3 regions of the Streptomyces sp. NPDC088785 genome follow, and region 3 is predicted to be linked to each of the others. Evidence: riboswitches for the same ligand, from Rfam matches in the RefSeq annotation. Region 3 holds a riboswitch; each other region holds the start of a gene.
The links. Region 3 has a riboswitch for thiamine pyrophosphate ahead of ACIP5K_RS28585 (thiamine ABC transporter substrate binding subunit). Riboswitches for the same ligand answer to the same signal wherever they lie in the genome.
Positions count from the first base shown of each region.

Region 1: it holds a riboswitch for thiamine pyrophosphate, as region 3 does, so the genes downstream of both, thiC (phosphomethylpyrimidine synthase ThiC) here and ACIP5K_RS28585 (thiamine ABC transporter substrate binding subunit) in region 3, are expected to answer to the same signal.
Region 2: it holds a riboswitch for thiamine pyrophosphate, as region 3 does, so the genes downstream of both, thiO (glycine oxidase ThiO) here and ACIP5K_RS28585 (thiamine ABC transporter substrate binding subunit) in region 3, are expected to answer to the same signal.

Region 1 covers NZ_JBIVKH010000003.1:248,567-255,947, reverse strand. The annotation lists gene ACIP5K_RS11755 (SsgA family sporulation/cell division regulator) at 1-361, shown strand, start outside; gene ACIP5K_RS11750 (YibE/F family protein) at 429-1,784, opposite strand; TPP riboswitch at 1,856-2,011, shown strand; gene thiC (phosphomethylpyrimidine synthase ThiC) at 2,004-3,806, shown strand; gene ACIP5K_RS11740 (hypothetical protein) at 3,890-4,771, opposite strand; gene ACIP5K_RS11735 (metallophosphoesterase family protein) at 4,955-6,034, opposite strand; gene ACIP5K_RS11730 (LacI family DNA-binding transcriptional regulator) at 6,261-7,373, opposite strand.
Region 2 covers NZ_JBIVKH010000002.1:637,338-644,718, forward strand. The annotation lists gene thiO (glycine oxidase ThiO) at 1-983, opposite strand, end outside; TPP riboswitch at 981-1,094, opposite strand; partial or broken gene ACIP5K_RS08535 (hypothetical protein) at 1,148-1,483, shown strand; gene ACIP5K_RS08540 (NAD(P)/FAD-dependent oxidoreductase) at 1,587-2,816, shown strand; gene ACIP5K_RS08545 (Rv2175c family DNA-binding protein) at 2,900-3,265, shown strand; gene thiE (thiamine phosphate synthase) at 3,349-3,996, shown strand; gene metF (methylenetetrahydrofolate reductase [NAD(P)H]) at 4,081-5,001, shown strand; gene ACIP5K_RS08560 (hypothetical protein) at 5,047-5,946, shown strand; gene ACIP5K_RS08565 (phytoene desaturase family protein) at 5,978-7,381, opposite strand, start outside.
Region 3 covers NZ_JBIVKH010000013.1:131,989-139,369, forward strand. The annotation lists gene ACIP5K_RS28580 (ABC transporter permease) at 1-162, opposite strand, end outside; gene ACIP5K_RS28585 (thiamine ABC transporter substrate binding subunit) at 138-1,217, opposite strand; TPP riboswitch at 1,299-1,417, opposite strand; gene rlmN (23S rRNA (adenine(2503)-C(2))-methyltransferase RlmN) at 1,442-2,548, opposite strand; gene ACIP5K_RS28595 (DUF6243 family protein) at 2,854-3,069, opposite strand; gene ACIP5K_RS28600 (phosphatidate cytidylyltransferase) at 3,219-4,445, opposite strand; gene frr (ribosome recycling factor) at 4,478-5,035, opposite strand; gene pyrH (UMP kinase) at 5,256-6,029, opposite strand; gene tsf (translation elongation factor Ts) at 6,201-7,037, opposite strand; gene rpsB (30S ribosomal protein S2) at 7,168-7,381, opposite strand, start outside.

The sequences.
Region 1 (7,381 bases), on a different contig from region 3:
TCCGTACGCCGTGCGGCTGACCTTCCATCTCCCCGGAGACGCGCCCGTGACCTGGGCGTTCGGCCGGGAGCTCCTCGTCGACGGGGTCAACGGCGCGACGGGCGACGGCGATGTGCGGGTCTCCCCCGTCGAGCTGTCGGGGAGCGGTTCCACCACCGAGCTGCCGGGCGAGGTCCACATCCGGCTCCAGGTGGGCACCGATCAGGCGCTGTTCCGGGCCGGGGTCGCGCCGATCATCGCCTTCCTCGACCGCACCGACAAGCTGGTGCCGCTCGGTCATGAACAGGCCCTCGCCGACTTCGAGGCGGACCTCGACGAGGCGCTGGACCGGATCCTGGCCGAGGAACAGAGCGCCGGCTGACTCCCCCGGCCCGGCGCACCGTCGACGTCACGCTTCAGCGGCGCGGTGCACCCGAGCGGTTCCGCGCTCACCCCTTGCGCCGTCGGCCCCTGCCACCGCGTGCGGGAGCGGTCCTGGCGGGGCCCTGCGGGCCCGGCCGGTCGGCGGAGACCACCAGTGCGGCCAGCGCCGTCGTCACCGGCACGGAGGCGACCAGACCGATCGAGCCGACCAGCGTGCGGACGATCTCCTCGGCCACCAGCTCGCTGTTGGCCACGTCCGACACGCTGCTCTGCGCGATCGAGAACAGCAGCAGCAGCGGCAGCGCAGCGCCCGCGTACGCCAGGACCAGGGTGTTGACGACCGACGCGATGTGGTCGCGGCCGATCCGGATGCCCGCGCGGTACAGGCCGCGCCAGCCCATCGACGGGTTGGCCTCGTGCAGCTCCCAGACCGCCGACGTCTGGGTGACGGTCACGTCGTCGAGCACGCCGAGCGAGCCGATGATGACGCCGGCCAGCAGCAGCCCGCTCATGTCGATGTCCGGATACAGCCCGTGGATCAGGCCGGTGTTGTCGTCCGTGTTGCCGGTCAGAGCGGCCCAGCCGATGAACAGCGAGCCCAGCAGCCCGATCAGCACCAGGGAGACCAGGGTGCCCAGGACGGCGACGGAGGTCCGCGCCGACAGGCCGTGGCACATGTAGAGGGCGATCAGCATGATGGCGCTGGCCCCGACGACCGCCACCACCAGGGGATTCGAGCCCTGGAGGATCGCGGGCAGGATGAAGAGCGTCAGCACCAGGAAGCTGACCGCGAGCGCGACCAGCGCCATGACGCCCCGCAGCCGCCCGACCAGCACCACGGCCAGGGCGAAGATCCCGGCCAGCAGCACCATCGGGATCTTGCGATTCACATCGGTGACCGAGTACTGCAAATTCTCCGGGGCGTCCGGCGCGTAGGCCACGATCACCTTCTGGCCCCCGCGCAACTGCCGTGGCGAGTCCGGCTGGACGACCTCCGTGAACGTACGGCCCCTGTCCTTGCCGGTGTTGATCCGGATCGTCGCGTTCTCGCAGGTGCCGCGGGCCTGTTGCCGCGCGGCGGACCCCTCGGCCGTGGAGGCGTCACCGGCCGGGGCGTTCCCCGAGGCGTTCACGGACGCACAGGAGACCTTCTCGACGGCGGCCACCGTGGCCTGCTGCGTCTGCCGGTCGAAGCCGACCCCCGTGCGCTGGTGGGACGGCGCGCCGCCGGGCCACAGCACCGCGAGGCCCACCACCACCGCCACGGAGAACGGGATCAGGACCGCCGCGATGACCTTCCGCAGGTGCCGGGAGACCGGGGCCGCCGGCCCGTGACTGTGGGAGTGGCCGTGCCCTCCCTCGGACGGGCCGTGTCCATGGGGCGGCGAGGGCGGCGGAGGCGGCTGCTGGGTGCTGGTCACCGACCGATCATCGCAAGAACGACGGGGGCCCTCTGTTCAACGCGTCCGAAGGGGCGCTAGCGTGGAGGCACCTTTGCACACGCGGGAGCTCGGAGCACCGGGCTGAGAGGGCGCTGACCTTCATCACACGGCGTGTTTCACGTGAAACACGCGGATGAGGACGGCTGCGTCGACCGCCGAACCTGTTACCGGGTAATGCCGGCGTAGGGAGTAGGTCTCATGACCACAACGGACGCACGCACGCCTGCCTTCGACCAGGGTGAGAACCCCGGGGAGGCCGGGAAGTCCATCGGCTGGCACAAGGGATACGTGACGGGCCCCGCGGGCTCGCGCCCCGACCTCAAGGTGCCGGTCCGTCAGGTGCATCTCACCAACGGGCAGTCGGTCACGCTGTACGACACCTCGGGCCCGTACACCGATCCGACCGTCGACACCGATGTCCGCCGGGGGCTGGCCCCCCTGCGGGAGAACTGGATCATTGCCCGCGGCGACACCGAGGAGTACGCGGGACGCCCCGTCCGCCCCGAGGACGACGGCATCAAGCACACCTCGCCGCGCGGCGGACTGCGCAACCTGGACGCGGTCTTCCCCGGCCGCCCGCGCCAGCCGCGCCGCGGCCGCGCCGGGCAGGCGGTGACCCAACTCGCGTACGCACGCCGGGGCGAGATCACCCCGGAGATGGAGTTCGTGGCCCTCCGGGAGAACGTCGCGCCCGAGATCGTCCGCGAGGAGATCGCCGCGGGCCGCGCCGTGCTGCCCGCGAACGTGAACCACCCGGAGATCGAGCCGATGATCATCGGCAAGCGGTTCCTGGTGAAGGTCAACGCCAACATCGGCAACTCCGCCGTCACCTCGTCCATCGAGGAGGAGGTGGAGAAGATGACCTGGGCGACCCGCTGGGGCGCCGACACCGTCATGGACCTCTCCACCGGCCGCAACATCCACACCACGCGCGAGTGGGTGCTGCGCAACTCCCCCGTCCCGATCGGCACCGTGCCGCTCTACCAGGCCCTCGAAAAGGTCGACGGCCGGGCCGAGGAGCTGACCTGGGAGATCTACAAGGACACGGTCGTCGAACAGGCCGAGCAGGGCGTCGACTACATGACCGTGCACGCCGGGGTCCGCCTGCCGTACGTCCCGCTGACGGCCAACCGCAAGACCGGGATCGTCTCGCGCGGCGGCTCGATCATGGCCGCCTGGTGCCTCGCGCACCACAGGGAGAGCTTCCTCTACGAGCACTTCGAGGAGCTGTGCGAGATCCTCGCCGCCTACGACGTCACGTACTCGCTCGGCGACGGCCTGCGCCCCGGCTCCATCGCGGACGCCAACGACGAGGCGCAGTTCGCCGAGCTGCGCACCCTCGGTGAACTGAACACGATCGCCAAGCGGCACCACGTGCAGACGATGATCGAGGGTCCGGGCCACGTCCCGATGCACAAGATCAAGGAGAACATCGACCTCCAGCAGGAGATCTGCGAGGAGGCGCCGTTCTACACGCTCGGCCCGCTGACCACCGATGTCGCCCCGGCCTACGACCACATCACGTCCGGGATCGGCGCCGCGATGATCGCCTGGTGGGGCACGGCGATGCTCTGCTACGTCACGCCCAAGGAGCACCTGGGCCTGCCGAACCGGGACGACGTGAAGACCGGCGTCATCACCTACAAGATCGCCGCGCACGCGGCCGACCTCGCCAAGGGGCACCCCGGCGCGCAGGAGTGGGACGACGCGCTGTCCGACGCCCGCTTCGAGTTCCGGTGGGAGGACCAGTTCAACCTGGCCCTCGACCCGGACACGGCGCGCGAGTTCCACGACGAGACGCTGCCGGCCGAGCCCGCGAAGACCGCGCACTTCTGCTCGATGTGCGGTCCGAAGTTCTGCTCGATGAAGATCTCCCAGGACATCCGGCGCGAGCACGGCACGGCCCTGGCGGACCGGTCCGAGATCGAGGCGGGCATGGAGCAGAAGTCGAAGGAGTTCGCGCAGGCGGGCAACCGCGTGTATCTGCCGATCGCCGACTGACCCGTACGGACGCGCGCGACCGCGGCCCGGGGCCCGTGCACCTCGCCCCGGGCCGGGGTCGCGGCCCCGCGCCCGCCGGACGGTCAGTCGGGCCGGTGCTCGGGGCCGCCGAAGTCCGGGCTGGAGAAGTCCGGGCTCGAGTACCCCGCGCGCTGTCCGGTGGCGGTGCCGCCGCCGTCCGGGCTGCTGAATCCCGGCCGGTTGTAGCCGAGCTGGGGCATCCGGCCGGTGGCGCCGGTCCGGCCCGCGCCGCGTGTGCCGCCGCCCGCGGACGGGTCGGCGAGAGCCTCCCGCAGGAACGGCAGGATGCCGCGCTCCAGGAGCGCCGTGGCCCAGGCCTCCCTGGCGCGCTCCACCCGCTCGTTCGCCACGCCGTGGCTGCCGGCCTGGAGCGAGGTCGCTCCGTTGCGCAGGGCGGCCAGCAGCAGGCACACCGCGGCGACGAGGATGCCCGCCGCGGCGAGCGCCCCGAAGATCCAGCCGGCCGTGAGCAGCGTGCCGGCGAAGTCGGGTGGCGGGTTGAGCATTTTCAGGATGTAGCCGACCAGCAGGAAGATCGCGGCGGCCGTCCCCGCGAGCACCGGGAAGAGGACGACGGCGACCGCGGCGATGCCGGGTCCGGTCGTCTCCGCGACCTCACTCACGGTGGCGGCGAAACCCAGGGGGGTGCCGCCTCTGTCGTCCGGGATCGTGCCGGAGGTGCCTCCTTCGTCGAGCGGTCGCGGCCGCGGGGAGGTACGCAGATCCTCGCGGACCGACAGGTAGTGCTGGTACTCGCCGGCGGCCGCGGAAGTGATCAACGCCGCCGCGTTGAGTGCCATGGTGCGCAGTTGTTCGGGGTTGAGCCGCTGGCCCACTGCGGCGAGTTCAGGCCGGTTCGGTGCGGTACGCAGCGCCTCATCGAGGATCCGCTCGAACTCGGGGCGGTCCTCGTTCAGCAAATGCGGAGCGCTGTTCATGTGCATCCCCCGATGCTCCGTAGGGCTTGGTGGCCCGCATGGGTGCGGGCCGTCGGGCAGAAACGGAGGGGAGCCTGCTACGGATAAGCCGATGGTAGAGCTGCCACGGCCGGCGGTGACAGGGGGTTTCCGGAAATTGGCCCGGTGGCCAGAGGAATCCTCCGGTTACCGCGGACTTTCGATCAACTGTCAGATATCCATCGGCAGTTGCTGGACCAGGAGTTTTCCGGCCATGGTCACACCACCGTCCATCGCGATGGCGAGCCCGCCCGCGTACACGTGCGGTCCCTCGACGGCCGGCCGGCCGGGGCCCTCCTCGGCGTCGTCGCCGCCGGACTCGCCGCCGACCTGGCCCAGGAGGTACGGGATCGGGCTGTGGCCGTGCACCACGCGGCTGCCGCCGAAGGCGCCGAGCAGGTCGCGGACGGCGCCGGGGCCGGACTCCTCGTCCCGGAACGCGAACCGCTTGGTGAACTTGCGGAACAGGTCCCAGCACTCGTCCGCGTCGTTGCGCGTGAGGGTCTCGCGGATGGTGTCGTTGACGGCCTCGATGGAGTCGCCGTAGTCCAGGTACGACAGGGTGTCGGAGTGCATCAGCAGGTGGTCGTCCTCGATCTCGATGGCGTCGAGCCGGGACATCCATTGCAGGTGGACGTCCTGAAGACGGTCCATGTCGTACTTCTGTCCGCCGTTGAGGAGCCAGGCGGCCTGGAAGGTGGCCGTGCCCGCCCCGGAGTGCACGGGGGTGTCGCCGAACCGCTTGGCGCCGAGCAGCAGCAGCTCGTGGTTGCCCATGAGCGCCTTGCAGTAGCCGCCCGCGGCCGCGGCCTCGGCGGAGAGCCGCATGACCAGGTCGATGACGCCGATGCCGTCGGGCCCGCGGTCGGTGAAGTCGCCGAGGAACCACAGGCGCGCGGTGCCCGCCGCCCAGTTGCCCTCGGCGTCGATCAGGCCCTTCTCCTGGAGGGCGGCGATCAGCTCGTCGAGGTAGCCGTGCACATCGCCGACGACGAACAGCGGGCCGGGCCCCTCGCCCGTCGCGGGAGCGGGCTGCGGGAGGTCGCCGGGGACCGGATCGGTGCGGCTGATGACCGGCAGATCGCGCTCCGTCGGCGTGTAGCCCTCCGGGAATCCCTCGGGATTCTCCGCTCCGGGGGCGGGCTCGGTCGTCATCGCGTTCGCCGGTACGTCATGGACGTACGCGGGAACGCGGAAGTCACGCAGCGTCTCCGTGCGCGCTGCGGGTCCTTGACCGGCCCCCTGAGTCATCGACCCCTCCACCATTGCGCCGCCTGTGCACCGGATCGGACTGCCTGGTCGCAGCGGCCCGCGGTGTCGTGCGCCCATCATAGGAATGCGGCTCGCGCTGTGTGATGCACCAGGGGTGGTGAATCGGTGACGGGGGGCTGTTCGCCCCTCTTTTCTCCCGAATTGGTGCGGACTTTTCCTCGCTGAATTCCGGGCCGGTCCACGGTCGCGGGCCGGCCCGGAGCGGTCAGCCCTGTTTCGGGGAGCGCGGTGGGCTGACCGTGGTGCGGGACGCGCGGCGCATCGAGGACGTCCGCACGATCAGCTCCGTCGGTATCACCTGCTCGACCGGCTGGTCGGACTCCAGGCCCTCGATGGCGTCGATGAGCAGCTGGACGACGGCCGTGCCGATGCGGCGCGGCTTGAGGGACAGGGTGGTGATGGGCGGCTCGGTGTTCGCGTACACGTTCGACTCGCTGCAACAGACGAGCAGCAGGTCCTCGGGGACGCGCAGGCCGTAGCGCCGGGCCGCGGCGAGCAGGTCCGTGCCGTTGGGGTCGAAGAGGCCGTACACCGCGTCGGGGCGGTCGGGCCGGGCGAGCAGCCGGTCGGCGGCGACGGCGCCCGCGCACGGGTCGTGCGCGGGGTACGACTCGTAGACCGGCTCCTGCCCGATCCGCTCGCACCAGCGCAGGTACGCGGAGGTGGAGAGGTGGGTGTAGGTGTCGGTGGTGGTGCCCGTGAGCAGGCCGATGCGGCGGGCGCCGGCCTCGGCGAGGTGGTCGAGGATGCCCAGTACGGCGGCCTCGTGGTCGTTGTCGACCCAGGCGGTCACCGGCAGGGTGCCTCCGGGGCGTCCGTCCGAGACGACGGGCAGGCCCTGGCGGACCAGCTCGCTGACGACCGGATCGTGGTCGGAGGGGTCGATGACGACGGTGCCGTCCAGGGCGACGTTCGACCAGACGTCGTGTCGTGAGGTGGCGGGCAGGATGACGAGGGCGTAGCCGCGGGCGAGCGCCGCCGAGGTCGCGGCTCTGGCCATCTCCGCGAAGTACGCGAATTCGGTGAAGGTGAAAGGTTCATCCCCGTAGGTCGTCACGGTCAGGCCGATGAGGCCGGACTTGCCGGTACGGAGCGTTCGGGCCGCTGCGGAGGGGCGGTAGCCCAGCCGGTCGGCGACCTCGCGGACGTGGCGTCGGGTGGCGTCGGGAAGCCGGCCCTTGCCGTTGAGTGCATCGGAGACAGTCGTGATGGAGACCCCCGCGGCGGCGGCGACATCTCTGATGCCCGCTCTGCCCGGCCGGGTGCCTCTGCGGGTCGTCTCCGCCCGGCTCACCTGGTGCTTCCCTGCTGCTGTCATGGCGAGCC
Region 2 (7,381 bases), on a different contig from region 3:
CCGGGGCGCAGGCCCGCACGCGTCTCCGTCAGCGGCAGCTCGGTGATGCCGGGCACCAGCTCGTGGGCGTCGCGCAGCAGCTCGTACACCCCGCCCGCCGTGACCGTGGTGTCCCAGCCCAGCTCCTCGGTGGTCGCGCCGACCACCAGTTCGCCGTCGACCCGCGGCACCAGATAGACGTGGCTGCCGCGGACCACGGCGCGCACGGTGCGGCTCAGGAACGGCGCGTACCGCCGCGGCACGGTCAGCCGCAGCACCTGCCCCTTGACCGGGCGCACCGGCGGCAGCACCTCGTCGGGGACGCCCGCGAGCTGCCCGCTGCGGCTGCCGGCCGCCAGCACCACCTGGGCGGCGTCGAGCTCCGTGCCGTCGGCGAGGGTGACCCCGCGGGCCCGGTCCCGGGCGACCCGCAGCCGCTCGGCCCACGTCCGGTGCAGGACCACACCGGCCCGCCCGCAGGCCGTCAGCAGGGCGCTCGCGAGCCTCCTCGGGTCGATCTGGTGGTCACCGTCGACCCGCAGGCCCCCGCGCACGCCCGGCGCGAGCATCGGCTCCAGGCGGCGGCACTCACGGCCCGACAGCCACGCGGACTCCAGCCCCGACTTCGTCTGGAGCGCGTGCAGTTCGCGCAGGTGCGCCCGGTCGTCGGCGTCGAGCGCGACGGCGAGCGTGCCGCACGCGCGGTAGCCGAGGTCCTGGCCGCTCGCCTCGGACAGCTCGGCGACGAACCGCGGATAGCGGCGCGCCGAGGCGACGTTCAGGCCCAGCAACGTCTGCTCGCCGTAGTGCAGTTCCGTGACGGCGGCCAGCATCCCGGCCGCCACCTGGGCGGCCCCGCCGCCCGGCTCGGGGTCGACGACCGCGACGGACAGCCCGCGCTGGGCGGCCCGCCACGCGGTGACCAGACCGATGATGCCGCCCCCGACGACGAGGACGTCGGTGGCGGGAGGCTTCTTCGAAACCCCCGATGAGGTACGCGACATGGGCGTCCAGCCCCTCCCTTCGCCGGCATGACCCGGATCAGGTTCGTACGGTCGGAGGCCGTCCCAGCCTCCCTCTCAGCCCGCTGCGTACGGGCTCCCGCGAGTGCTCTACGGTGGCCACCCTAGCCCTTCGGTCCCCGCGCAAGTAAAGGGAGCCCTCGCCCGTGGCCCGCTCGCTCGACGGTCTCGTCCTCGCCCCGGTCGCCGACCAGGCGCCGGGCCAGGTGGGGACCGGCACCCGCTTCGCCTACCACGAGGACGACGGCCGGATCTGGGCCGACTACCGGGGCGGCGACATCGTCCGCGGGCACCTCGTGGGCACCCGCTCCGGCGACCGCCTGGACTTCCGCTACGTCCAGCTGAGGACCGACGGGACCACGTCCTCGGGCCACTGCCGCTCCGTCGTGTCCGACCTGCCCGACGGGCGGGTACGGCTCGACGAGACCTGGCGGTGGGAGTCCCAGGAGGGCCGCGGGACCAGCGTCGTCGAGGAGATCGCACCGGTCGCCGGTTTCAAACCCGGTGACACGTGTGCAGGACGTCACGGCGCCCGTGTGGCCCGCTCCGCTGACTGACGCAAGATCAGGTGCCTAAGGTGATCCCGTGAGCGAGCAGCAGAGCGGGACCACGGCTTCGGCGCGACGGCGCGTCGTCATCGTCGGCGCGGGCATGGCCGGAGTGCAGACGGCGGTGGCCCTGCGCGAACAGGGCTTCCCCGGCACGGTCACGCTGATCGGCGCCGAGCCCCACCAGCCCTACGACCGGCCGCCGCTGTCCAAGGCGGTGCTGCTCGGCAAGGCCGAGGGCTCCGCCTTCGACGTCGACTTCGAGGCGCTCGGCGTCGGCCTGGAGCTGGGCCGCGAGGTCACCGGCCTGCGCCCCGGCGACCACGCGCTGGACACCGACCGGGGCCCCGTCCCGTACGACGTCCTGGTCGTCGCCACCGGCGCCGAACCGGTCCGCCTGCCGCACACCGAGGGCGTGCCCGGCGTGCACCTGCTGCGCACCCTCGACGACGCCGCGCGGCTGCGGCCCGTCCTCGCCGAGCAGCACGACGTGGTCGTCGTCGGAGCGGGCTGGATCGGCGCCGAGTTCGCCACCGCCGCGCGCGAGGCCGGCTGCCGGGTCACCGTCGTCGAGGCGGCCGAGCGCCCGCTGGCCGGCGCGCTGCCCGCCGAGATGGCCGCCCCCATGGCGGCCTGGTACGCGGACTCGGGCGCGGAACTGCGCACCCACGCGCGCGTGGAGCGCATCGAACCCGGCACCGTCGTCCTGGACGACGGCACGCGGCTGCCCGCGGGCGCGGTCGTCATCGGCATCGGCGCCCGCCCCGCCACCCGCTGGCTGGCCGGCTCCGGCATCGCCCTGGGCGCCCACCGCGAGGTCCTGGCCGACGACGGACTGCGCACCTCCGTGCCGGACGTGTACGCGGTCGGGGACTGCTCGTCGTTCCCCTCGGCGCGCTACGGACAGCGGCTGCTGGTCCACCACTGGGACAACGCCCTCCAGGGCCCGCGCACCGTGGCGGCCAACATCATCGGGGAGACGCCCGCCGTCTACGACCCGGTGCCCTACTTCTGGTCCGAGCAGTTCGGCCGCTTCGTGCAGTACGCCGGCCACCACGAGAGCGCCGACACGGCCGTGTGGCGCGGCGACCCGGCGGGCGCCGCCTGGTCCGTGTGCTGGCTGCGGGCCGGCGCCCTCGTCGCCGTCCTCGCGGTCGGCAAGCCCCGCGACCTGGCCCAGGGCCGCAAGCTCATCGAGGCCGGCACCGTCCTCGACCCCGCCCGGCTGGCCGATCCCGCCCGCCCGCTGAAGGCCGCCGCGGCCTGATCCCGGCGCCCGCGACGGCCCGGGAACACCTGGTCAGACGGTCCCGGCTTCCGACTGTCGGTGCGGGATGGCAGGCTTGTCCCGTGACCGAGATTGACGCAAAGATCGATGCTCTCGTCCCCGAGTGGCTGACCCTCCCCGACATCGCCGAGCAGTTGGACATCGAGGTGACGCGGGTGCGCCAGCTGGTGAAGGAAGGCCAGCTGATCGCCGTCCGCCGCGGGGAGAACCGCGCGCTGCACGTGCCCGCCGCCTTCATCGACGGCGACAAGATCGTCAAGGGGCTCGTCGGCCTCCTGACGGTCCTGCGGGACGACGGCTTCTCCGACGAAGAGATCCTGGAGTGGCTCTTCACCTCCGACCCGACCCTGCCGGGCACGCCCGCGCAGGCGCTGAGCGAGAATCGCGGCACGGAGGTGAAGCGCCGCGCCCAGGCGCTCGCCGTCTGACCTGACGACCGTCCGGCGTGCGCGCCCCGCGTCCCGCGGCGCGCGCACGCCACCGACACCGCATCACCTACGGGGGGATCTCCATGGCCGACGCCCAGCGTGCCCGGCTCGCCGACGCACGCGTCTACCTGTGCACCGACGCGCGCAAGCGCCAGGGAGACCTCCCGGAGTTCCTCGACGCCGTGCTGGCGAACGGGGTGGACATCGTCCAGCTGCGCGACAAGGGCATGGAGGCCGGCGAGGAGCTGGAGCACCTGGCCGTGTTCGCCGACGCGGCCCGCCGCCACGGCCGGCTCCTCGCGGTCAATGACCGGGCGGACGTCGCCCACGCGGCCCGCGCGGACGTGCTCCACCTCGGCCAGGGCGACCTGCCCGTGCCCGCCGCCCGCGCCGTCCTCGGCGCCGACGTGCTCATCGGCCGCTCCACGCACGCCGAGGCGGAGGCCGAGGCCGCCGCCGTCCAGGACGGCGTCGACTACTTCTGCACCGGCCCCTGCTGGCCGACCCCCACCAAGCCGGGCCGCCACGCCCCGGGCCTCGACCTGGTGCGCCACACCGCGGGCCTGCGCACCGACCGTCCCTGGTTCGCCATCGGCGGCATCGACCTGGCCCGCCTCGACGAGGTCCTGGAGGCCGGCGCCCGCCGCGTCGTGGTCGTCCGGGCCATCACCGAGGCCGACGATCCGGGCGCCGCGGCGGCCGAGTTCGCCAAGCGCCTGCGCTCCGTCTGAGCGCGCGCGCCGGGCTCCCCGGCCCGCTGTCCGCTGGGTGGACGGGGATTAGTGTCCGTCGGAATCCGTCAGTAACCTGCCCGTATGGCCCTAGGTACCCCCTCCACCAGGACTGATCGTGCCCGCACCGTGCGCGACATGCTCGCGCCGGGCAAGACGACGTACTCCTTCGAGTTCTCCGCCCCGAAGACCGCCAAGGGCGAGCGCAACCTGTGGAACGCGCTGCGCAGGGTCGAGGCCGTCGCCCCCGACTTCGTCTCCGTGACGTACGGCGCCGGCGGCTCCACCCGCGCGGGCACCGTCCGGGAGACCGAGCAGATCGTCGCCGACACGACCCTCACGCCGGTCGCCCACATCACCGCCGTCGAGCACTCCGTCGCCGAGCTGCGCAACATCATCGGGCAGTACGCGGATGCCGGGATCAGGAACATGCTGGCGGTGCGCGGCGATCCGCCCGGCGACCCGATGGGCGACTGGGTCTCGCACCCCGAGGGCCTGACGTACGCGGCCGAGCTGGTCGAGCTGATCAAGGAGTCCGGCGACTTCTGCGTGGGCGTCGCCGCCTTCCCCGCGATGCACCCGCGCTCGGACGACTGGGACTCCGACGTGCGGCACTTCGTCGACAAGTGCCGGGCGGGCGCCGACTACGCGATCACCCAGATGTTCTTCTACCCGGAGGAGTACCTGCGGCTGCGCGACAAGGTCGCCGCCGCGGGCTGCGACACCCCGATCATCCCCGAGTGCATGCCCGTGACGAGCGTGCGGATGCTCGAACGCCTGCCCGGGCTCAGCAACGCCGACTTCCCCCCGGCGCTGAAAGAGCGGATCCTCACAGCCAAAGACGATCCGGCCGCTGTACGCTCCATTGGCATCGAGTTCGCCACCGAGTTCTGCTCCCGGCTGCTTGACGAGGGAGTGCCGGGTGTGCACTTCATTACGCTCAACAACTCGACTGCGACGCTGGAAATCTACGAGAACCTGGGCCTGCACGATCAGCGGGCCTGATGGGCCGTTCCCACCTGGGGCTGCGGCCGTACGAGAGGGGCGTACATGGGCTGGGCGGTCCTCTACATCGCGTTCGGACTGGTGGCACTGTGGCTCCTCGGTGAGGTGCTGCTTCAGTACAAGGCACGGCTGCGCTGGCGGCTGCTGGCCTTCGGCGGCTTCCTCGGGGTGGTCCTCGGCGTCCTGATGCCCTCGGTGTACGTCATCGGGCTCGGCGCCATCGCCTTCGCGATCGGGCAGACCTACGTCACGCTGTCGTTCCGCCGCGGCTTCGCCTCCGGCTGGGCCCTCAAGAGCGCCCCGGCCGCCGAGGCGCCCACGGGCGGCCGGCGCGGCAGGAGGGAAACGGTCCGGCAGGACCCCGCCCCCGAGGTCTCCGACCTGGACTACGAGCAGGACGAGCACGCGTCGGAGGCGGACGACTTCCCGCCGATGCCGCAGAGCGCGGCCGGGCCGGCCGCCGTGTACGCCCCGGAGCCGATCCCGGACGACACCGGCCAGTACGGCGTCTACAGCGAGGCCGCCTACGACGAGGCGCGCCAGGCCCACCACGAGTACCAGGCGGCCCAGGGCACGCAGCAGAACTACGGCTACGACACCGGGTCCTACGGCTACGACCAGAACGGCTACGGGTACGACACCGGGCAGCAGCAGCCCTACGCGGCCCCGTACTCGGACCCCTACATCGGGGCGCAGAGCTACCCCGAGCAGCCCCAGTACGGCGATCCGTACGCCACCGGCCAGCAGCAGTACGGCGACCCGTACGCGACGGGCGCGGGCTACGGCGGGGAGACCCCGCCCGGCGGTGTCTGGGTGCCGCAGCAGCGCGGCGGCGACGAGTACGGCGGCGAACTCCCGCCCGAGCAGCCCTATCCGACGTACCCGCCGCACGACCCGAACAACGGGTACGACAACGGCTACCAGCAGGAGCAGTACCGGTACTGACCGGCCGGGGCCCCCGGCCCCGGCCCGCGGCTCACTGCGAGCCGCGGAACTGCGGCCCCTCCACGACCAGCCCGGCCACCAGGGCGCCGGACATGCCCGCGTGCGGCAGCCCGCCGCCCGGATGCGACCAGCCGCCGACGGCCAGCAGCCCCGGCAGCGGTGTGCCGTTCGCCGGGTGGAGCAGCGTGCCCCCGGCCGCCGCCAGCGCGGGCGCGGGCACGGCGCCGCCGGCCGCGCCGGTCGCCTCCGCGATGTCGCGCGGGGTGCGGATCTCGTGCCAGAGCAGCCGCTCGCGCAGCCCGGGCACGGCGCGCCCGGCCGCCGCGAGGACCGACTCGACGTCGGCGTCGGACACCTGGGCGCCGGACGGCACCGTCGCCGTGACGGTCACCGCCTCGTGCTCCGCGTCCGGCACCTGCGCGGCGTCGCCGGGGCGCAGCACCGTGACCGTCGGCCGGCCCGGCCACGCGCCGCCGTCGAACAGCCACGCCGTCTCGGCGGTCCGGTCCGATCCGTGCACCACCGTGCGGTGCGGGGTGCCTTCGGGGCGGGCGCCGCGCAGGGCGAGATGCGCCGTCAGACGGCTGGGGACGGCCCGCTCGGCGCGGGCCGGGACCGTGCCCCGCACGGAACGGTCCGGCACGAGGGCGTCCAGCACGCCGGGCGGGACACCGGCCACCACGAGATCGGCGGCCTCCACCGTCCCGTCCGCCAGCTCGACGCCCGCCGCGCGCCCGTCCTCCACCACGACCCGGGTGACGGCCGTGCCGAACCGGAACTCGACGCGGCGCTTCAGGCAGCGCGCGTACACCGCGTCGGCGAGGGCCCGCAGGCCGCCGGTCACCGCCCAGGTGCCGAACGTCTGCTCCATGTACGGCAGCACGGCGGCGCTCGCCGGTGCCGTACGGGGATCGAGGCCGTGTCCGAGGGCGTAGCTCTCCAGGAGCGCCACGAGCCGCGGGTCGCCGCCCAGCTCCAGGACGCCGATGTCGGCGAGCGTGACCGCGGTCCGCGCCTTGCGCAGCAGTCGCTTGTGCGGCACGGACGGGTACGGCTCGCGCTCCGCCAGCACCTCCCAGTTCGGCCACAGGGGCTCTTCGAGCAGGGGGCGGCGCGAGCGGTCCCACGCCTCCCGCGCACGGTCCATGAACGCCGACCAGCGGGCGCCCGAGCCCGCGCCGATCGTCGCGTCCAGCGCCTCGGCGACCCCCGCACGCCGGGCGTTCGGCAGATCGGCCGTCGTGCCGTCCGCGAAGACGTGCCGCGCCGCGGGCTCCACCTGGGTGAGAGCGACCAGGTCCGCCAAGGGCTCCTTGCCGGTCTTGACGAACAGGTCGCGGTAGACCGCCGGGAGCGGGAGCAGCCCCGGGCCCGTGTCGAACGCGAAGCCGTCGCGCTCCAGGCGGCCCACCGCCCCGCCGTGGGTCGACGCGCG
Region 3 (7,381 bases):
GAGCTGCCAGCCGCCGTCCACGTGCAGCCCGCGCCCGACGATCGCGACGACGGGGTAGGCGAAGAAGACCCCGAAGAACACGACGGGCAGGACCATCAGGCCGAGCCGCGCCGCGTTCCGCGAGGGCGCCTTCGCGGCTACTTCAGTACGAGCGAGGTCCACGACTTGACCCAGTCGTCGCGGTGGTCCGCGATGGCGCGCGGTGCCAGCGTCTCGGGGTCGTCGACCGGGACCGCGTACTTGGTGTACGCGGCGGGCGCGGTGGCGTTCTTCGTCACCGGGTCGACGAACATGTTGAGCGGCATGTCCTCCTGGAACTTCTTCGAGATCAGGAAGTCGACGAGCGCCTGCCCGCCCTTCGCGTTCTTCGCGCCGTCGAGCAGCCCGGCGAACTCGATCTGCCGGAAGCAGGTCCCCTTCGCCACGCCGACCGGCGAGGTCTTCGGCTGCGGGTCGGCGTAGATGGCCTCGACCGGCGGCGAGGACGCGTAGCTCACGACGAGCGGCCGGTCGCCGCCGGCCTTCTTCCCGCCGGCGCTCCCGCTGAACTCCTCGTTGTAGGCCTGCTCCCAGCCGTCGACGACCTTCACGCCGTTGGCCTTGAGCTTCTTCCAGTACGCCTGCCAGCCGTCGTCGCCGTACCGCGCGGCCGTACCGAGCAGGAAGCCGAGGCCGGGCGAGGAGGTGGACGCGTTCTCGGTGACGAGGAGGTTCTTGTACGCGGGCTCGGCCAGGTCGGCGAAGGAGGCCGGCGGGGTCAGCCGGTGGTCGGCGAAGTACTTCTTGTCGTAGTTGACGCAGATGTCGCCGGTGTCGATCGGCGTGACCCGGTTCCTGCCCGCGTCGAGCTGGTAGCGGCGCTCGACCTGGTCCAGGCCCTTGGCCTTGTACGGGGCGAAGACGCCGTTGTCGAGGGCGCGGGAGAGCAGGGTGTTGTCGACGCCGAAGAAGACGTCGCCCTGCGGGTTGCCCTTGGACAGGATGGCCTTGTTGACGGCCTGCCCGGCGTCGCCGTCCTTGAGGACCCTGACCCGGTAGCCGGACGACTTCTCGAAGTCGGCGAGCACGTCCTTGGAGACGGCCCACGAGTCGTGGCTGACGAGCGTGACGGTCTTGGAGCCGCCGCCCCCGCCCGCGGTGTCCGAGGACGACCCGCACGCGGACAGCGAGACCAGGCCGAGGCCGACCGCCACGGCCACGTATGTCTTCTTGCTCACTTGGTTTTCCTCCTGGGGGTGTCCAGGAAGAGACGCGGCCCTGCCCGGGGACCTCGACGGTCCCGGGGCAGGGCGCAACAGCTTGAGTGGTGACCGAACTTCCTACCCAGAATGACCTGGGCAAGGTTCAGAGGGTCTGCGGCCCGCCATGTGTCTGGCTACCGCACTCTCAGCGCTGTGGCGCTCCCCTGTCGGAATATGAAGATGTGTGTACGGGTCCCAGGCTACCGCTCGGTCGCGGCGAGCTGGCCACACGCCCCGTCGATCTCCTGACCGCGGGTGTCGCGGACGGTCACGGGCACCCCGTGCGCGGCGATGGCCTCGACGAACGCCTTCTCGTCCTCGGGCCGCGACGCCGTCCACTTCGACCCGGGCGTCGGGTTCAGCGGGATGAGGTTGACGTGCACCGGCTTGCCGCGCAGCAGCCGGCCGAGCCGGTCACCGCGCCACGCCTGGTCGTTGATGTCCCGGATGAGCGCGTATTCGATGGAGAGCCGGCGCCCGGACTTGGCCGCGTACTCCCATCCGGCGTCGAGGACCTCGCGCACCTTCCACCGGGTGTTGACCGGTACGAGGGTGTCGCGCAGCTCGTCGTCGGGCGCGTGCAGCGAGATGGCGAGCCGGCACTTGAAGCCCTCGTCGGAGAACCGGTGGATCGCGGGCACGAGCCCCACGGTCGACACGGTGATCCCGCGCTGGCTCAGCCCGAGGCCGTCCGGCTCGGGGTCGGTGAGCGCGCGAATGGACTGCACGACCCGCTTGTAGTTGGCGAGCGGCTCGCCCATCCCCATGAACACGATGTTGGACAGCCGCGCGGGACCGCCCGGGATCTCCCCGTCGCGCAGGGCGCGCATCCCGTCGACGATCTGGTGCACGATCTCGCCGGTCGACAGGTTCCGGTCGAGGCCGGCCTGCCCGGTGGCGCAGAACGGGCAGTTCATCCCGCACCCGGCCTGCGACGAGATGCACATCGTCACCCGGTCCGGGTACCGCATGAGGACCGACTCGACGAGCGTGCCGTCGAACAGGCGCCACAGCGTCTTGCGCGTGGTGTCCTGGTCGGTCGACAGGTGCCGCACGACGGTCATCAGCTCGGGCAGCAGCGCCTCCCGCAGCTTCTCGCGCGACGCGGCGGGGATGTCGGTCCACTGCTCGGGGTCGTGCGCGTACCGCGCGAAGTAGTGCGTCGACAGCTGCTTGGCACGGAACGGCTTCTCGCCGACAGCGGCGACAGCCTCCTTCCGCTCCGCAGGAGTCATATCGGCAAGGTGCCGCGGCGGCTTCTTGGCTCCGCGGGGGGCGACAAAGGTGAGTTCTCCGGGCTTAGGCATGGCTGTACCAGTGTCGCAGATGGATGGGGGTGACCTGGGGCCGTCGCGCTGGGGGCCGGTCACTGTCGGTCGCCGGTGGTCGCGGACGCACGACTTCGGAGTCCCGACCCGCTCGGCTCATCCATGCTCGGACCAGCCGGCATCGCGGTCGACGGCACGACGTACCGCTAACGCCTGCGCGGCCGGCCGACGACGTACAGCCGGGGCCTTCGGGGGTCGCGCGGCCCCCGAAGACGGCAGGGCCCGGACCACGCGTCGTGGTCCGGGCCCTGCCCCGTGCGCTGCCGTCCCGCGGCGGGGGCGCGTCAGCTCTGTGCGGTGTCGTCGTCCGCCGGTGCGGCACCCTCGGCCGCGCCCGCCTTCTCGCGCATCTTGCGCACCAGCTCCGCCTTCTGGTCGGCCGCGCGCTGGCGGTCGAGGTTGCGGTGCGGGCCGTTGTTCTGGCGTTCGGCGCGCGACTGCTTCTTGCGCTGGCCGCCGCCCTGGCCCACGGGGTTGTTGATGTTCTTGCTGTCGGTCACGGGGTCTCCCGGCGGTGAGGTGAGGTGGTCTACGGATTCAGCTGTGGAGGACGGTCGCCGACGCCGGGGCATCGAGACGGCGCAGGACGTCGGCGGCGGGTGCGGTGAGGGGCGGGCACCCGACCGGGTGCCCGCCCCTCAAAGTCCGCTCAGGCCGATCCGACGAACAGGACGAGCAGCAGCCACACCACCGGCGCGGTGGGCAGCAGGGAGTCCAGGCGGTCCATGATGCCGCCGTGGCCCGGGAGCAGGGTTCCCATGTCCTTGATGCCCAGGTCACGCTTGATCATGGACTCGCCGAGGTCGCCCAGGGTGGCGCTGGCCGCGACGCAGGCGCCGATCACCAGGCCCTGCCACCAGGTCCCGTCGTCGATCAGGAACTGCATGCACAGCACGCCCGCCACCATCGCGAACAGCACGGCGCCGAAGAGCCCCTCGCGGGTCTTGCCGGGGCTGATGCGCGGCGCCAGCTTGTGCTTGCCGAAGCGCCAGCCGATCGCGTACGCGCCGGTGTCGCTGACCACGGTCAGGATCAGGAAGGTCAGGACCCGCCAGGCCCCGTCGTCGGCGGTGAGCATCATCGCGACGAACGTCGCGAGGAACGGGACGTAGAACGCCGCGAAGACCCCGGCCGTCACGTCCTTCAGATAGCCGTCGGGCGGCTCGGTCATCCGCCACACCAGGACCGCGAGCGCGGTCAGCGCCATCGCCACCCACGCGCCCTCGGGCCCGCGGACGTAACCGGCGACGACCATCGCCGCGCCACCGACGGCCAGCGGCACGAGCGGCGCCCTGATGCCCTTGCGCTCGTCGAGCCGCGAGGTGAGCTCCCACAGCCCCACCACGACGGCGACCGCTATCACCCCGACGAACACCGCCTTGACGATGAACAGCGACGCGATGATCACGGCGCCGAGCCCGACGCCGACCCCTATGGCCGCACCGAGGTCCCGGCCCGCACTCTTCTTCTGCTGAGGCTGAGGCTGAGGCTGGAGGTGCGGCTGGGGCTGGGGCTCGGGCTCGGGCTCGGACGGGGACGCTGCGCCGGTCATGGGCTCCTGTGGGCCGGTCCGCGGCTCGGGCGACGCCTGCGGAGCGGCCGCCTCGTCGCGGAACAGGGGACCGCTCAGCCGAGCAGCCCCCCGGTCGTCCTGGTTGTCACCGCCACCGGCGGGCACGTCGGGCATATCGGGCACGATGGGCATGGGCCGAGTCTCCTCAACCGCGTGCCGTTCGTACGCGGGACCCGCCGGAGCGCGTCCCTGGTCGTACGAGGGGCCCTGACCGTATGCGGGACCTGCCGGGGCGCGATCCTGATCAGCGGGCCCCCAGTACCCGGGCCCGGTCTGCGGCGCCCCCCAGGAAGAGTCGTTCACGGATTCCTCGAACCTCGATGTTCCGTGCTCGCTCAGACTTCGAGCAGCTCGGCTTCCTTGTGCTTGAGCAGCTCGTCCACCTGGGTCACGTACTTGGCGGTGGTGTCGTCCAGCTCCTTCTCGCCGCGACGGCCCTCGTCCTCGCCGATGTCGCCGTCCTTGATCGCCTTGTCGATGGCTTCCTTGGCCTTGCGACGGACGGAACGGATGGACACCTTGCTGTCCTCCGCCTTGCCCTTGGCGACCTTGATGTAGTCGCGGCGGCGCTCCTCGGTGAGCTCGGGGAACGTCACACGAATGATGTTGCCGTCGTTGCTCGGGTTGACGCCCAGGTCCGAGTCACGGATCGCCTGCTCGATGTTGCGCAGCGCGCTCTTGTCGAACGGGGTCACCACGGCCATCCGCGGCTCCGGCACCGAGAACGAGGCCAGCTGGTTGATCGGCGTCAGCGCGCCGTAGTAGTCCGCCACGATCTTGTTGAACATCGCCGGGTGCGCACGGCCGGTGCGGATCGCGGCGAAGTCCTCCTTGGCGACCACGACGGCCTTCTCCATCTTCTCCTCGGCCTCGAGGAGGGTCTCTTCGATCACCACTTGCTCCTGCGTGTCTTGAGTGAGGCCCGGCGTGCACGGGGCGGCCGGCTGCGTCGCGTCTGTTGCTTCCCGCGCGGTGGGCCCACGCGGTTTCCTGCGGTGTCCTGCGGTGTCCTGCGATACCGAGCGGTGTCGTGCGGTGTCGTGCGGTGTCCTTGCACGGTGTCCGACCGGCAGGACATTGTCCATCCCCCGCGGGGTGTCACGGACCTGAGGGTCAGGCGCGGGTGCCCTGCTCGCCCACCAGCGTCCCGATCTTCTCACCCTTGACGGCGCGCGCGATATTGCCGGACGTGAGGAGCTCGAAGACGAGGATCGGCAGCTTGTTGTCGCGGCACAGGGTGATGGCGGTCATGTCGGCGACCTTGAGGTCGCGGGTGATGACCTCGCCGTAGCTGAGCGCGTCGAACTTCACGGCCCCGGGGTTGGTCTTCGGGTCCGAGTCGTAGACGCCGTCGACACCGTTCTTGCCCATCAGCAGCGCCTCGGCGTCGATCTCCAGGGCGCGCTGCGCGGCGGTGGTGTCGGTGGAGAAGTACGGCATGCCCATGCCGGCGCCGAAGATCACGACGCGCCCCTTCTCCAGGTGGCGCACGGCGCGCAGCGGGATGTACGGCTCGGCGACCTGGCCCATCGTGATGGCGGTCTGGACGCGGCTGTCGATGCCTTCCTTCTCCAGGAAGTCCTGGAGGGCCAGGCAGTTCATGACCGTGCCGAGCATGCCCATGTAGTCGGAGCGGGCCCGGTCCATGCCGCGCTGCTGGAGCTCGGCACCGCGGAAGAAGTTGCCGCCGCCGATGACGACGGCGATCTGCCACCCGTCGCGGACCACGGCCGCGATCTCCCGGGCGATGGCATGCACCACGTCGGGGTCGACACCCAGACCCCCGCCCCCGGCGAACGCCTCACCGGAGAGCTTCAGCAGAAAGCGCCCCGCGCCTTTGCCGACGTCGCTCTTGTCGCCCTTGTCTGCAGCCTGGGTGCTGGTCATGGATTCTCGCCTCTTCTTGCTTGGCACACATACGAAGAAGACCATTGCCGATGGGGTGTTTCGCATCCCATGTGCGGCAATGGCCTCCTCGTCACATCTGCGGTCGTCCGGTGCGTACCCGGACGACTGCTGTCGACCCTAGCCGGGTCTCGCGTCGGGCGCGGTACGGACTCAGATGCCGACCTTGATGCGCGAGAAGCGCTTCAGGGTGACACCGGCCTCCTGGAGGACCTTCTCGACCGACTTCTTGTTGTCGAGCGCGTACGGCTGACCGAGGAGGGTGGCCTCCTTGAAGAAGCCGTTGACGCGACCCTCGACGATCTTCGGGAGCGCGGCCTCGGGCTTGCCCTCGGCGCGGGTGGTCTCCTCGGCGACGCGACGCTCGGACTCGACGACCTCGGCCGGGACGTCGTCCTTGGTGAGGTACTTCGGCGCGAAGGCGGCGATGTGCTGCGCGACACCCTTGGCGAGGTCGGCGTCGGCCTTGTCGAGCTCGACCAGCACACCGATCTGCGGGGGCAGGTCGGGCATGGTGCGGTGCATGTAGGCCGTGACGTACGTGCCGGAGAACTGGGCGAAGCGCTCCAGGACGATCTTCTCGCCGAGGGTGGCGTTGGCCTCGTCGACGTACGCCTGGACGGTCTTGCCGGCCTCGATCTCGGAGCCGAGCAGGGCGTCGATGTCGGCGGGCGACGTCTTGGCGATGTGCGCGGCCAGCTCGTTGGCGACGGCCTGGAACTTCTCGCCCTTGGCGACGAAGTCCGTCTCGCACTTCAGCTCGACGATGACGCCGGTGGAGTTGTCGTCCGCGATGAGGGAGACGACAGCGCCGTTCTCGGCGGAGCGGCCCTCGCGCTTGGCAACGCCCTTCTGGCCCTTGATGCGCAGCGCCTCGACGGCCTTGTCGACGTTGCCCTCGGCCTCGTCGAGCGCCTTCTTGCAGTCCATCATGCCGGCGCCCGTGAGCTCACGGAGCTTCTTGACGTCAGCGGCGGTGTAGTTCGCCATGATCCTGGTTTTCTCTCTACGAAGTCTGGAGTGTCTGACGACGGAAGGTCGTACGGAGGACGGTCACGGGTGAACGGCGGGGGCCTTGTGGGCCCCCGCCGTCACCTCACGAAACCGGATCCCGTACGGGTCAGGCCTGGTCGGCGTCCGTGGCCGGGGCCTCGGCGGCCGGCGCCTCGGCGGCGGGGGCCTCAGCGGCCGGCGCCTCCGCGGCGGGGGCCTCGGCAGCGGCCGGAGCCTCCTCAGCCTTCTCGTCGGCCTTGTCGTCGGCCTTCTCGTCGGCCTTCTTCTCGCCCTCGAGCAGGTCGCGCTCCCACTCGGCCAGCGGCTCGCCCTGGGCCTTC